Regions from separate parts of the Bradyrhizobium sp. CCBAU 45384 genome, predicted to be linked through region 3. Evidence: predicted binding sites of a transcription regulator. Region 3 holds the regulator's gene; each other region holds the start of a gene.
What was found. Region 3 encodes PhoB, which activates phosphate uptake and scavenging genes when phosphate is short. Its sites were predicted from a motif close to TGTCATNNANCTGTCAT; they were not measured.
Positions count from the first base shown of each region.

Region 1: the regulator PhoB is predicted to act here: its motif matches at 4,025-4,041, upstream of XH80_RS26680 (glycerophosphodiester phosphodiesterase family protein).
Region 2: the regulator PhoB is predicted to act here: its motif matches at 2,883-2,899, upstream of XH80_RS38115 (DUF47 domain-containing protein).

Region 1 is NZ_LBIZ01000114.1:94,102-99,169, reverse strand. It holds gene XH80_RS26690 (pyruvate dehydrogenase complex E1 component subunit beta) at 1-1,275, opposite strand, end outside; gene pdhA (pyruvate dehydrogenase (acetyl-transferring) E1 component subunit alpha) at 1,304-2,326, opposite strand; gene XH80_RS26680 (glycerophosphodiester phosphodiesterase family protein) at 2,581-3,960, opposite strand; gene adh (aldehyde dehydrogenase) at 4,106-5,068, opposite strand, start outside.
Region 2 is NZ_LBIZ01000119.1:327,672-332,739, reverse strand. It holds gene XH80_RS38130 (ABC transporter substrate-binding protein) at 1-878, shown strand, start outside; gene XH80_RS38125 (branched-chain amino acid ABC transporter permease) at 951-1,814, shown strand; gene XH80_RS38120 (branched-chain amino acid ABC transporter permease) at 1,816-2,784, shown strand; gene XH80_RS38115 (DUF47 domain-containing protein) at 2,942-3,586, shown strand; gene XH80_RS38110 (inorganic phosphate transporter) at 3,686-4,702, shown strand; gene sugE (quaternary ammonium compound efflux SMR transporter SugE) at 4,695-5,009, opposite strand.
Region 3 is NZ_LBIZ01000099.1:73,062-78,129, reverse strand. It holds gene XH80_RS11390 (aspartate aminotransferase family protein) at 1-225, opposite strand, end outside; gene XH80_RS11385 (GcrA family cell cycle regulator) at 693-1,205, shown strand; gene phoB (phosphate regulon transcriptional regulator PhoB) at 1,295-2,008, opposite strand; gene phoU (phosphate signaling complex protein PhoU) at 2,031-2,747, opposite strand; gene pstB (phosphate ABC transporter ATP-binding protein PstB) at 2,759-3,580, opposite strand; gene pstA (phosphate ABC transporter permease PstA) at 3,577-4,422, opposite strand; gene pstC (phosphate ABC transporter permease subunit PstC) at 4,424-5,068, opposite strand, start outside.

The DNA of each region.
Region 1 (5,068 bases), on a different contig from region 3:
GCGCGCGACCGGCGCGTCAAGATAGTCGAAGGCGTTCTCCATGATGCGCGCGGCGATCTCGGCGCCGACGCCGCTCTGGGCCCAGCCCTCTTCCACCGTCACGGCGCGACCGGTCTTCTTGACCGAGTTGATGATGGTCTCGGTGTCCATCGGACGCAGCGTGCGCAGGTCGATCACCTCGGCATCGATGCCCTCCTTGGCGAGTTCGTCGGCGGCCTTCAGCGCATAGGTCATGCCGTTCGACCAGGAGATGATGCTCACATGGCTGCCCGAACGCACGATGCGCGCCTTTCCGATCGGCACGATGAAGTCGTCGAGCTTCGGCACTTCGCCGGTGTGGCCGTAGAGCACCTCGTTCTCGAGGAAGATCACCGGATTGGGATCGCGGATCGCGGCCTTGAGCAGGCCCTTGTAGTCGGCGGCCGAGTACGGCGCGATGACCTTGAGACCCGGAACGTTCGAGTACCAGGCCGAATAGTCCTGGCTGTGCTGGGCGGCGACGCGCGCGGCGGCGCCGTTGGGTCCGCGGAACACGATCGAGCAGCCCATCTGGCCGCCGGACATGTAGAGCGTCTTGGCCGCGGAGTTGATGATCTGGTCGATCGCCTGCATGGCGAAGTTGAAGGTCATGAACTCGACGACCGGCTTCAACCCGGTCATGGCGGCGCCGACGCCGACGCCGGCAAAACCATGCTCGGTGATCGGGGTGTCGATCACGCGCCGCGCGCCGAACTCCTGCAGCAGGCCCTGCGTGACCTTGTAGGCACCCTGATATTCGGCGACCTCTTCGCCCATCACGAAGACATCAGGATCGCGGCGCATCTCTTCAGCCATGGCGTCGCGCAGCGCTTCGCGGATGGTCTGGGTGATCATCTCGGTGCCGGCGGGCACCTCAGGATCGGGTTCGGCGACGGCCTGCGGCGCAGGTGCAGCCTTCGGCGCGGGCGCTTCAGCCTTGGCAGCGGCGGGCGGCGCGGACTCCGCGGCCTTCGCCGCCGGTGCAGGCGCCTTCGCCAGATCGGCGGCGCTCTCGCCATCGGCGAGAATGGTCGCGATCGGCGTGTTCACGGCAACGTCAGCGGTGCCCTCGGGAATCAGGATCTTGCCGAGCGTACCCTCATCGGTCGCCTCGACCTCCATGGTGGCCTTGTCGGTCTCGATCTCGGCGATGACGTCGCCGGACTTGATCGTCTCGCCCTCTTTTTTCAGCCATTTGGCGAGGTTGCCCTTTTCCATCGTGGGCGACAACGCGGGCATCAGCACTTGAATTGGCATATCGACTCCAAAGAAAGCTTGCGCGCGTTTAGCGGTAAACGTCGGTCCAGAGCTCGGCGGCATCCGGCTCGGGATCATGCTGGGCAAAGTCGGCGGAGGCGTTGACGATGTCACGCACCTCGGCATCGATCGCCTTGAGATCGGCCTCGCTGACCTTGGCCGCCAGCAGGCGGTTACGCACCTGCTCGATCGGATCCTGATCGTGACGGACCTTCTCGACCTCCTCGCGCGTGCGGTACTTCGCCGGGTCGGACATCGAGTGGCCGCGATAGCGGTAGGTCTGCATCTCAAGGATGTAGGGGCCCTTGCCGGCGCGGCACCAGGCCGCCGCCTCCTCGCCCGCGGCCTTGACGGCGCGGACGTCCATGCCGTCGACCTGCTTGCCCGGGATGTTGAAGGACACGCCGCGCTTGGAAAAATCCTGCTGCGCCGAGGCGCGCGAGACCGAAGTGCCCATGGCGTAGCGGTTGTTCTCGATGACGTAGATCACCGGCAATTTCCAGAGCTCCGCCATGTTGAAGCTCTCATAGACCTGGCCCTGGTTGGCCGCACCGTCGCCGAAATAGGTGACGCTGACATTGCCGTTGCTGCGGTAATTGTTGGCGAAGGCAAGACCGGTGCCGAGCGAAACCTGCGCACCGACGATGCCATGGCCGCCGTAGAAGTGCTTCTCCTTGCTGAACATGTGCATGGAGCCGCCCTTGCCCTTGGAATAGCCGCCGCGGCGTCCCGTGAGCTCGGCCATCACGCCGTTGGCATCCATGCCGGTGGCAAGCATATGGCCATGGTCGCGATAGCCGGTGATGACCTGATCGCCCTCCTTCAGGGCCATCTGCATACCAACTACCACGGCCTCCTGGCCGATATAGAGATGGCAGAAGCCGCCAATCGCACCCATGCCGTAGAGCTGGCCGGCCTTTTCCTCGAACCGCCGGATCAGGAGCATGTCGCGGAGCGCCTTCAGCTCCTGCTCCCTGGTGAATTCCGGGGGCGAACCGCCGTTGGTTTTATCGTGCTCAGCGCTTGCGGCGGCTTTCTTGGGTGCGGCCATGGGAATTCCGGGTCAGAGAAATCTAGGTCCTCTCTAACCTAACTCAATCGGGTGTGAAAGCACCGCAGCGGCATAGGACGACTTTCATTATGCCGCACTGCAGCGTGGCCGAAATTTTGCAAAACTTTTGGCGCTGGATCAGGCAACATTAGCTCCGCGCCTGCGAGAGCTCTGCACGCAAGCGCGGCGACGACATCGGACACGCATATCTCGGGTGCCGAGCCCCGCTGCGTGTCCGATTCGAACCGCCGGACCTACCAGCCCAGTTCGCGCAAATACGCAGCGCGGGCGGCAACGCCGGTGTGCGTGAAGTCGGTGAAGACTCCGTCGACGCCAAGCCGGAAAAATTTGAGATATTCCTGGGCTGGATCGGCGTGATAGTCGGCCGCAAGATATTTCTTCTCGTTACGGAACGTGAAGACGTGGACGAACAGGCCGAGCTTGTGCGCATCGGCAATCAGGCTGGTCGCCTTCTGGGTCGAAGCCTCCGGTGTCGATCCCTTGTAGGGCGTGCCGTCGGCATTGGTGTCCTTCCACAAGGCGACCTTCAGCGGAACGATATAGGGCTTCCACGGACCGATGCCGTCGGCATAGGTCTTGATTTCGGCGAGTCCCTCAGGCGTCAGCATCGCATCATACAAGCGTGCATCGCCCGCCACCGTCCAATCGAACGGACGTGAGTTGGTGATGTTGTCGAGCAGCACCTTGCCGGTCTTGAAGTCGATGCCGTTGCCGTCGATGAGCTGCACCTGCCGGGTCTGAAGGCCGTGGCTGCGCATATATTTCAGGCTGCCGGGCTCGAAGCTCTGAACCAGGATGGGCGCGTCCCTGGTGTTGAGGCCGTTGTCGTTGATGATTTTGATCAAGGCGTCTTCCAACGGATGGCTGCCCGGCGCGCCGCAGCCGTTTGCGATCGCCTGGGCATTGTTCCAGGTCGGATTCTTGGTTTCCGGATAGACCAGGATGGGACGCCCCGTCTCCTTGCTCTTGGCCTTGGCGATATCGAGGATGTCCTGGAAGCTGATGACGGGGAATTTGCCGTTGAACATCTTCGGCCGCTCATTCGCCGCATCATAGGTGGTGCCGCCGATCCACTGCTTCAGCTCGGCCATGGTGAAGTCGGTGAGCGACCAATCATTGGTGTGATCCTCACCGTCGACGATCAATGACTTCAGCACCGATTTGGGATCGGAGGGATCGGTGAGATCCGTGAGATAGTCGGCCGGCGTGCCGGCGGCGGCCGGCGCCTTGACGCGCACACCTGATACTGTGCGCTTGCGGGCTGCGACCGCTGCGTTGGTCTTCGCCACGTCGGCCACATTGGTGTTGTCGGCCAGCCAGGGGTTGTGACGCGCGACCAGGACGCAGTCCTTGGTGAGGTGCAGATCCTCTTCGAGCGCGTCGGTTCCGAGCGCGGCCGCGAGCTCGTAGGAGGCCTCGGTCTCTTCGGGCACCAGCCCCGGCACGCCGCGATGTCCGAGGATCAGCGGCGCCTTTCCATCGACGGTCAGAAACGGCTTGGCACCCGATGGCGCAGACTGGGCCACCGCCACCGACGGCACCAGCAACGCCAGGGCCGCGCCGAGCAGCATCGCTCTGACATGCATCTTCCGCCGCACGAGATTGTTCGTCATGGCCGCGCCTCCCTCTGTGCCTCGCATCGCGTCGTCGCGATCGGGCTCGTCTTGTCTCAATAATCTGACAGACGGATGACGGCGGGTCGGGCGGTCACGGATGTGCACAGGCGGCGTCGACATGACGCCGCCTGCGCTGGTTCGATCAGAAGAAGCCGAGCTTCTTCGGGCTGTAGCTGACCAGGAGGTTCTTGGTCTGCTGATAGTGATCGAGCATCATCTTGTGGGTCTCACGGCCGACGCCCGACTGCTTGTAGCCGCCGAAGGCGGCATGGGCGGGATAGGCATGGTAGCAATTGGTCCAGACCCGGCCGGCCTGGATCGCCCGGCCGAAGCGGTAGCAGCGGTTGGCGTCGCGGCTCCAGACGCCGGCCCCGAGGCCATAGAGCGTGTCGTTGGCGATCGCGAGTGCCTCGTCGTCGGTCTTGAAGGTCGTGACCGAGACCACGGGGCCAAAAATCTCTTCCTGGAAGATCCGCATCTTGTTGTGGCCTTCGAACACCGTCGGCTGGACGTAGAAGCCACCCGAGAGGTCGCCGCCGAGATCGGCGCGTCCGCCGCCGGCCAGGACCTTCGCGCCCTCCTGCTTGCCGATGTCGATATAGGACAGGATCTTTGTGAGCTGCTCGCTGGAGGCCTGCGCGCCGATCATGGTGTCGGCCGCACGCGGATCGCCCTGCTTGATGGCGGCGACGCGCTTCAGCGCCCGCTCCATGAAGCGATCGTAGATGTCGGCGTGGACCAGCGCCCGGCTCGGACAGGTGCAGACCTCGCCCTGGTTCAGCGCGAACATGACAAAGCCTTCGATCGCCTTGTCGAAGAAATCGTCGTCTTCAGCGGTGACGTCCTTGAAGAAGATGTTCGGCGATTTGCCGCCGAGCTCCAGCGTCACGGGGATCAGGTTCTGGCTGGCATATTGCATGATCAGCCGGCCGGTCGTGGTCTCGCCGGTGAAGGCGATTTTTGCGATCCGCGGGCTGGAGGCGAGCGGCTTGCCGGCCTCCAGGCCAAAGCCGTTGACGATGTTGAGGACACCCGGCGGCAGGAGGTCGCCGATGATCTCGGCCCACACCATGATCGAGGCCGGCGTCTGCTCGGCGGGCTTGAG
Region 2 (5,068 bases), on a different contig from region 3:
TCAAGGAAAAGAACGGCGTCTACATCAATTCCGGTGCGGCGACCTCGGACCTCACCAACGCGCAGTGCTCGCCGAACACCGTGCACTGGACCTACGACACCTACATGCTCGCCCACACCACGGGCCAGGCGCTGGTGAAGGCCGGTGGCGACACCTGGTTCTTCCTGACCGCGGACTACGCCTTCGGTGCGGCGCTGGAGCGCGATACCACCTCGGTCGTCACCGCCAATGGCGGCAAGGTGGTCGGCGGGGTCAAGCATCCGCTCAACACGCCGGACTTCTCCTCGTTCCTGCTCCAGGCGCAGGCCTCCAAGGCCAAGATCATCGGCCTTGCCAATGCCGGCGGTGATACCACCAACACGATCAAGCAGGCTGCCGAGTTCGGTATCGGCAAGGGCGGCCAGAAGCTCGCAGCGCTGCTGCTGTTCCTCACCGACGTCAAGGCGCTTGGTCTGGAGACCGCGCAGGGCCTGAACTTCACCGAGACGTTCTACTGGGACATGGACGACAAGACCCGCGCCTTCTCCAAGCGCTTTGCCGCAAAGATGAAGAACAGCGCTCCGCCGACCATGGTGCAGGCAGGCGTCTATGCCGGCGTACGCCACTATCTCAAGGCGCTGGAGGCGCTTGGCGGTAATCCGCATGACGGCGTCAAGGTCGTCGAGAAGATGAAGTCGATGCCGACCGAGGACGATCTGTTCGGCAAGGGCGAGATCCAGCCCAATGGCCGCACCATCCACAACGCCTATCTGTTCGAGGTGAAGAAGCCCTCCGAGTCCAAGGGACCGTGGGACTTCTACAAGCTCGTCGGCACGGTGTCGGGCGATCAGGCCTTCACGCCGCTCTCCGAGAGCAAGTGCGCGCTGCTCAAGAAGTAAGACCAACAGCTCGCCGGCCGTAAGCCGGCGGGCGCTACTTTGGGAACGCCGAAGGGACCGGGTGCGAGATCGATGCAGGCTCTTTACGCACAGCTACTGGTGGGACTGATCAACGGCTCGTTCTACGCGCTGCTCAGTCTCGGGCTTGCCGTGATCTTCGGCATGCTCAACATCATCAATTTCGCCCACGGCGCGCTCTACATGATGGGCGCCTTCGTCGCCTATTTCCTGCTGAACATCGGCGGCATCAGTTACTGGTGGGCGCTGCTGCTGGCGCCGGTCATCGTCGGCATCTTCGGCATGATCCTGGAACGGACCATGCTGCAGTGGTTGACCGGGCTCGATCACCTCTACGGCCTGCTGCTGACCTTCGGCATCGCGCTGATCGTGCAGGGCGTGTTCCAGAACTATTTCGGCTCCTCCGGCCTGCCTTACGCCATTCCGGACCAGCTCAAGGGCGGCATGAATCTCGGCTTCATGTTCCTACCCGTTTATCGCGGCTGGGTCGTCATCTTCTCGCTGGTGGTGTGTCTGGCCACCTGGTTCCTGATCGAGAAGACGCGGCTTGGCGCTTACCTGCGCGCCGCAACCGAAAATCCGACGCTGGTCCGCGCCTTCGGCATCAACGTGCCGCGCATGATCACGCTCACCTACGGCCTCGGCGTCGGCCTTGCCGCGCTCGCCGGCGTGCTCTCGGCGCCGATCAACCAGGTGCGGCCGCTGATGGGCGCCGACCTCATCATCGTTGTGTTTGCGGTGGTGGTGATCGGCGGCATGGGATCGATCATGGGCTCCATCATCACCGGTTTTGCGCTCGGTGTGATCGAGGGCCTGACCAAGTATTTTTACCCCGAGGCCTCCAACACCGTCGTGTTCGTGCTGATGGTGCTTGTGCTCCTGGTGAAGCCAACGGGATTGACGGGAAGGGCAGCCTGACATGACAGCCTTGACGGACGATACGCTGCGGGTCACGCCGCGCGCCATGCATGACGAGATGGTCTTGTTCGCGGTGATGGCGCTGCTGCTGGCTGCGGTGCCGTTTACGGGCGTGTATCCGTTCTTCGTGATGCAGGCGCTGTGCTTTGCGCTGCTCGCCTGCGCTTTCAACCTGTTGATCGGCTACGGCGGCTTGCTGTCCTTCGGACACGCGATGTTCCTCGGCACCGCCGGATATTGCAGCGCGCACGCCCTGAAGGTGTGGGCACTGCCGCCGGAACTCGGCATCCTCGTCGGCATTGTCGCGGCCTTCGCGCTCTCGCTCGTCACGGGCTATATCTCGATCCGCCGCCAGGGCATCTACTTCTCGATGATCACGCTGGCGCTGTCGCAACTGCTGTATTTCATCTACCTCCAGGCGCCGTTCACCCATGGCGAGGACGGCATCCAGGGCATCCCGCAGGGGCACATGTTCGGCGTGCTCGATTTGTCCAAGCCGACCGTGCTCTACTATGTCGTGCTGGTCGGCTTCCTCGCCGGCTTCCTGCTGATCTACCGCATCATCAACTCGCCCTTCGGCGAGGTCCTGAAGTCGATCCGCGAGAACGAGCCGCGTGCGATCTCACTGGGCTATCGGACCGACCAGTACAAGTTCCTGGCGTTCGTCCTGTCGGGGACGCTGGCGGGTTTCGCTGGTGCACTGAAAGTGTTCGTGGCGCAGAACGCCTCGCTCACCGACGTGCACTGGTCGATGTCCGGCGAGGTCGTGCTGATGACGCTTGTCGGCGGTCTCGGGACCATTTTCGGTCCCGTGGTCGGCGCCTTCGTCATCATCGCCATGCAGCAATATCTGGCCGGCTTCGGCCAGTGGGTGACGGTGATCCAAGGCTCGATCTTCGTGATCTGCGTGCTCACCTTCCGCCGTGGCGTCATCGGCGAAATCGCGCATTACTTTCGGAGATCTCTCTAAGATACTGATATAACATAAGTTTTCATGTGGAAGTAAATCCGGTGGATGATCCCGCCTGGCGGGCGTGAGATGACACGCGCACGAGGCGAAAATGGTCTATGACGGTTGCGTGACGGTCCGCCCGGACCGGGTCATTTGCACCAGGTAGACTATCCCCATGATGCGTTGGTTTCGCGCTTTCCTGCCCAAGGAAGAACGGTTCTTCGACCTGTTCGACCGCCATGCCCAGACCGTTATCCAGGGCGCCATCGCGCTCCAGGGCGTGCTGAACGGCGGCGAGGAGACGCCGGTCTATTGCCAGCGCGTCAGCCAGTTCGAGAACGATGCCGACAACATCACCCGCGAGGTGCTGACGGCGGTGCGCCGCACCTTCATTACGCCGTTCGACCGGGGCGACATCAAGAACCTCATTACCTCGCTGGACGATGCCATCGACCAGATGCAGCAAACGGCCAAGGCCGTGATGCTGTTCGAGGTCCGCACCTTCGAGCCGCCGATGCGCGAGATCGGCGCGCTGCTGATCGAATGCGCCAATCTGGTCGGCCGCGCGCTGCCGCTGATGCAGCAGATCGGCAAGAACGTGGCAATGCTGACCGCGATCACGGAGGAGCTGACCAAGCTCGAGGGCCGCGTCGACGATCTCCACGACATCGGCCTGAAGGAGCTGTTCCTCAAGCATCGCACCGGTAACGCGATGGATTTCATCGTCGGCGTGGAGATTTATGATCACCTTGAAAAAGTGGCCGATCGCTTCGACGATGTCGCGAACGAGATCAACAGCATCGTCATTGAGCAAGTGTAGCGCATGATCCGGAAAAGTGTGCAGCGGTTTTCCTTCGCGACAAACGCGGAATGCGTTTGCGCGGAGATCATGTGCAAAGCTTAGAGCAGGGGCCGCGCCGTGGATGCTGCCGTCTTGGGCCCTCTGGGTCTTCCCGTCCTGGTCGGACTGATCGCCGTCGCGCTGCTGTTCGACTTCCTGAACGGCCTGCACGACGCCGCCAATTCGATCGCGACCATCGTCTCGACCCGGGTGCTGCGGCCGCAATTCGCGGTGTTTTGGGCCGCGTTTTTCAATTTCGTCGCCTTCATGGTGTTCGGCCTGCACGTCGCCCAAACCATCGGTACCGGCATCATCGATCCCGCCATCGTCGACGCCCAGGTGATCTTTGCGGCGCTGGTCGGCGCCATTGTCTGGAATCTCGTGACCTGGGGGCTCGGCATTCCCTCCTCGTCCTCGCATGCGCTGATCGGCGGCCTTGTCGGCGGCGGCATGGCCAAGGCGGGAATCTCGGCGGCGGTGTGGAGCGGTCTGTCCAAGGCCGTGCTTGCGATCGTGCTATCGCCGCTGGTGGGCTTTCTGCTCGCAATGATGTTGGTCGCGGTCGTGTCATGGCTCTCGGTACGCTCGACGCCGTTCGCGGTCGACCGCGCCTTCCGCATTCTGCAATTCGCCTCGGCCTCGCTCTATTCGCTCGGCCACGGCGGCAATGACGCGCAGAAGACGATGGGCATCATCGCCGTGCTGCTGTATTCGCAGGGTCAACTCGGCAGCGAATTCTCGGTGCCATTCTGGGTGGTGCTGTCCTGCCAGGCCGCGATGGCTCTCGGCACGCTGATGGGCGGCTGGCGTATCGTCCGCACCATGGGCTTGCGCATCACCAAGCTGACGCCGATGCAGGGCTTTTGCGCCGAGACTGGCGGCGCGGCGACGCTGTTCATGGCGACGTTCCTCGGCGTGCCGGTCTCGACCACCCACACCATCACCGGCGCTATCGTCGGCGTCGGTGCAGCGCGCCGCGTCTCGGCGGTGCGCTGGAACGTGGCGAGCTCGATCGTCTATGCCTGGGTCATCACGATCCCGGCCTCAGCCGTCGTCGCGGCACTGAGCTGGTGGGCGGTCCAGCTCTTCAAGTAACGAGCTTCAGCCCGGCGATGCCCGCCACGATCAGCCCGATGCTGCCGAGGCGAAGCGCCGTGGCCGGCTCGCCGAACAGGAAGATGCCAAGCGTTGCCGTGCCGACCGCGCCGATGCCGGTCCAGACCGCATAGGCAGTTCCAACGGGCAGCGACTTCAGGGCGATGCCGAGCAGGATCACGCTGCCGGCCATGGCCGCGAGCGTGATGACGGAGGGAACCAGTCTGGTAAAACCCTCGGTGTATTTGAGGCCGATCGCCCAGGTGATCTCGAGAAGACCGGCGACGAACAGGATGCTCCAGGCCATGACGACCCTCCATTCACGGCAGGGCCGTCCCCGCTAGGCTGATGAGCAGGAAGGCCGTC
Region 3 (5,068 bases):
GCTCTGGAACAGGTTCGACATGTGCCAGAGTTTCGTGGCCTGCTCCTGCAGCGCCTTGACCAGCGCCGGATGGGCATGGCCGAGTGCGTTGACCGCGACGCCCGAGGTGAAATCGAGATAGCGATCGCCATTGGTTGCGATCAACCAGACGCCTTCACCGCGCTCAAAACCGATATCGGCCCTGGCGAATACGGGGAGCAAATGCGGCGCTGCGCTGTTGGTCATGACGATCTCTTTGGTGGTCACTTCGGATGTTTCGGACGGCCTGAACACGCATGGCGCAGCGCGTCATTTGGCCCGGAAAACGAAACGTGCCGCCTTTTAAGGGCGGCACGTGCGACTATCTTATGCTTGGCAATACGGGTGTCAATGCCGCCCGGAAAGCCTCGCGAAACGCTGAATCCGTAGTCTTGCGGTGGCGATTTTGCGGGATTTTCGCCACGGAACATGTGGAAGCGAGTCGGCGGACTCTTGCGCGTGAGTCACGGCATATTGTAGCGTTTGGCTTGTCAGATACGACATCTCGTGCAGCGGTTCTGATCCCAAAAGTCCTCATGTACCGGCGTAAACGTTCGGGCGCATCTGGCGCGCCCGGCGAGCCTTAAGGGATTCTGGCGGCACGGGTTTTTCGAAGCTTAGGCATTCGTCGTGAGGCCCCACAGATGGCTGGCGCCGGCGAAGGAAAGGATGCAATGACGGTTTTGACCTGGTCAGATGATCGCGTCGAGCAGCTGAAAAAGCTCTGGGAGGCCGGACTTTCGGCCAGCCAGATCGCCGCTGAGCTTGGAAACGTGACCCGCAACGCCGTAATCGGCAAGGTGCACAGGCTCGGCCTGTCCGGCCGCGCCAAGAGCCCCTCATCAGCAGCTCCGCGGCCGCGCAAGGCGCGTCCCGCACAGCACATGATGCGGGTAAGCCGCCCCATCGCGCGCGGCAACACCGCGCTGGCGCAGGCTTTCGAGGTCGAGGTCGAGGCTGAACCTGTTACCTACGACAACGTTGTGCCGATGAGCCAGCGGCTCTCGTTGCTCGAATTGAACGAGGCCACCTGCCACTGGCCGGTCGGCGATCCCTCAAGCCCGGATTTCTTCTTCTGCGGCGGCAAGGCGCTCTCCGGCCTGCCCTACTGCGCCCAGCACTCGCGCGTGGCGTATCAGCCGGCGGCGGATCGCCGGCGGGCGCCGGCGAAGCCGGGCACGCGCTGAGTACTTGGTTCAGACGACATCGTCGCGGTACAGGCCGGGACGAAAAAAGCGCGCCACCTGGCGCGCTTTTTTGTTTGCTGGCGGGCAGCTTAGCTTGAGGTCTGCTCAGCCTTCGCGAAGCGATCGTCGAGCGCGTAGCCTGCGCCGCGGACGGTGCGGATCGGGTCCTGCTCGCGGCCGAGATTGAGCAGCTTGCGCAGGCGGCCGATATGCACATCGACGGTGCGTTCGTCGATATAGATGTCGCGGCCCCAGACGCTGTCGAGTAGCTGCTCGCGCGAGAACACCCGGCCGGGATGCTCCAGGAAGAACTCCAGCAGGCGATATTCGGTCGGTCCGAGATCGATCGGCCGGCCCGAGCGCGCCACGCGGCGCTTCTCGCGATCGAGCTCGATGTCGCCGAAGGCGAGCACGGTCGCGAGCCGCTCGGGGCTGGCGCGCCGCAGCAGGCCCTTCACCCGCGCGAGCAGCTCGGGCACCGAGAACGGCTTGACGATGTAATCGTCGGCGCCTGTGGCAAGGCCCCTGACACGCTCGCTCTCCTCGCCGCGCGCGGTGAGCATGATGATCGGCAGCTGCTTGGTGTCGGATCGCGTCCGCAACCGGCGGCACAGCTCGATCCCGGACAGGCCCGGCAACATCCAGTCGAGCACGATCAGATCGGGGATGTGCTCCTTGAGGCGGGTGTCGGCGTCGTCGCCGCGCATCACCGTCTCCACGTCATAGCCGTCGCCTTCGAGGTTGTAGCGGAGAAGCTCGGTCAGAGCTTCCTCGTCCTCAACCACCATAATGCGTGCGCCCATGGGCTCGTCGCTCCTTGCGTAATCAGGTGTTCGGGACCGTCGTGGCGAACGTCGTCATGTCGCCCTTCGGCCGCTTGTCGGTGATGGCCTGGCCTTCGATCATGTAGAACACGGTCTCGGCGATGTTGGTGGCGTGGTCGCCGATCCGCTCGATGTTCTTGGCGCAGAACATCAGATGGATGCAGAACGAGATGTTGCGCGGATCCTCCATCATGTAGGTGAGGAGCTCGCGGAACAGCGAGGTGCAGATGGCATCGACTTCCTCGTCGCCCTTCCACACCGCCATCGCTGCCGGCAGATCGTGCGCGGCATAGGCGTCCAGCACCGACTTGACCTGCTGCTGCACGAGGTCGGTCATGTGCTCGAGGCCGCGGAACAGTTTGAGCGGATGGAAATCCGTCTCCAGCGCCGCGACGCGCTTGCCCATGTTCTTGGCGAGGTCGCCGATGCGCTCGAGGTCGGTCGCAACCCGCATGGCGCCGACGATTTCGCGCAAGTCCACCGCCATCGGCTGGCGGCGCGCGATGGTCAGCACGGCGCGCTCCTCGATCTTCTTCTGCAGCGCGTCGAGCTCGGCATCGATGGTGACGACGCGCTGGCCCAGCTCGACGTCGCGGCGGATCAGCGCATCGACGGAATCGACGATCATGCGCTCGGCGATGCCGCCCATCTCGGCGACCAGGCGGGTGAGCTCCTGAAGGTCGGTGTCGAAGGCTTTTGCGGTATGTTCGGAAGCCATGTCCTGTCTCCTCAGCCGAACCGGCCGGTGATGTAATCCTGCGTGCGCCGGTCCGACGGCGACGTGAAGATCTTGCTGGTGTCGTCGAACTCGATCAGCTCGCCGAGATACATGAAGGCGGTCTTGTCGGAGACGCGGGCCGCCTGCTGCATGTTGTGGGTGACGATCGCGATGGTGTAGTTCTCGGACAGTTCCTGGATCAGCTCCTCGACCTTGGCGGTCGAGATCGGATCGAGCGCCGAGCAGGGTTCGTCGAACAGGATCACTTCAGGCCGCACCGCGACGGTGCGGGCGATGCAGAGGCGCTGCTGCTGGCCGCCCGAGAGCGACAGGCCGGAGGCGTTGAGCTTGTCCTTGACCTCGTTCCACAGCGCGCCGCCGCGCAGCGCCTTCTCGACGCGGTCGTCCATCTCGGACTTCGAGATCTTCTCATAGAGGCGGATGCCGAAGGCGATGTTCTCGTAGATCGTCATCGGGAACGGCGTCGGCTTCTGGAACACCATGCCGACGCGGGCGCGCAGCAGGTTGAGATCCAGCTTGGGGTCGAGGATGTTGGTCTGGTCCAGCATCAGCTGACCGGTGACGCGTTGGCCCGGATAGAGGTCATACATCCGATTGAAGATGCGCAACAGGGTCGACTTGCCGCAACCGGACGGGCCGATGAAGGCGGTGACGCGGTTGGTGCCGAGCGTCAGATTGATGTTCTTCAGCGCCTGGTGCTCGCCGTAATAGAAGTTGAGGTTGCGCACCGTCACCTTGGCCGGAGCTTCCGGCAGCGGCTGCTGCGAGGCGAGGTGCGCGTTGGAGCTCACGGATACGGACAAGTCGGTCATTTTGCGGTCCTCTCGGCACCGAGGATGCGGGCGCCAATGTTCAGGGCAAGCACGGTGAGCGTGATCAACAGCGCACCGCTCCAGGCGAGCTGCTTCCAATAGGCGTAAGGGCTCTGGACGAAATTGTTGATGGTGACGGGCAGGTTCGCCATGGTCTTGTTCAGGCCGAGGCTGAAGAACTGGTTCGACAGCGCGGTGAAGAGTAGCGGCGCGGTTTCGCCGGCGACGCGGGCGGTGGCGAGCAGCACGCCGGTGATGAGGCCGGAGCGGGCCGCACGATAGGCGATCCGCTTGATCACCAGCGAGCGCGGCAGGCCGAGCGCGGAGGCGGCCTCGCGCAGCGCGTTCGGCACCAGCAGCAGCATGTCCTCGGTCGTGCGCAGCACCACCGGGATCACGATGACGGCGAGCGCGAGCGAGCCTGCGATCGCCGAGAAGCCGCGCATCGGCACCACCACCGCGCCGTAGATGAACAGGCCGATGATGATCGAGGGCGCCGACAGCAGGATGTCGTTGATGAAGCGGATCACCGAGGTCAGCTTGTCGTTACGGCCGTACTCGGCGAGATAGGTGCCGGCGAACAGGCCGAGCGGCGCGCCGATGCCGACGCCGATCACGGTCATGATCAGCGAGCCGACGATGGCGTTGCGCAGGCCGCCCTCGGTCGAGCCCGGCGGCGGGGTATCGGCGACGAACAGCTCGAGGTTGAGGCCGGCGATGCCGTTATAGAGAAGCGTGAGCAGGATCAGCGCGAGCCAGGTGACGCCGACGGCGGCGGCTCCGAAGCAGAGCCCTCGGACGATGATGTCCTTGCGGCGGCGGCGTACATAGATCGGGTTCATGTCACTTCCCCGCCTTCGTTTCCAGACGCAGCAGCATCAGCCGGGCGGCGGCGAGCACGAAGAACGTCAGCACGAACAGCAACAGGCCGAGCAGGATCAGGCCGGACTGGTGCAGGCCGTCGCTCTCGGCGAACTCCGATGCGATCGCCGCCGAGATCGTGGTGCCAGGCGCGAAGATCGATGACGAGATGCGGAACGAGTTGCCGATGATGAAGGTCACCGCCATGGTCTCGCCGAGCGCACGGCCCAAGGCCAGCATGACACCGCCGATGACGCCGACACGGGTATAGGGGATCACGACGCTGCGCACCACTTCCCAGGTGGTGCAGCCGACGCCGTAGGCGGCCTCTTTCAGCACCGGCGGCACGGTCTTGAACACGTCGACCGAGATCGAGGTGATGAAAGGCAGCACCATGATCGCCAGGATCAGCGCGGCATTGAACAGGCTGAGATAGGACGGGGGACCTGCGAAGACCGCGCCCAGCACCGGGACGCCGTCGAAGATCTTGATCATGAAGGGCTGGAAGGTGTTGGCCAGGAACGGCCCCAGCACGAAGAAGCCCCACATGCCGTAGATGATCGAGGGAATGCCGGCGAGCAGCTCCACCGCCATGCCGATCGGGCGGCGCAGCCATTGCGGGCAGAG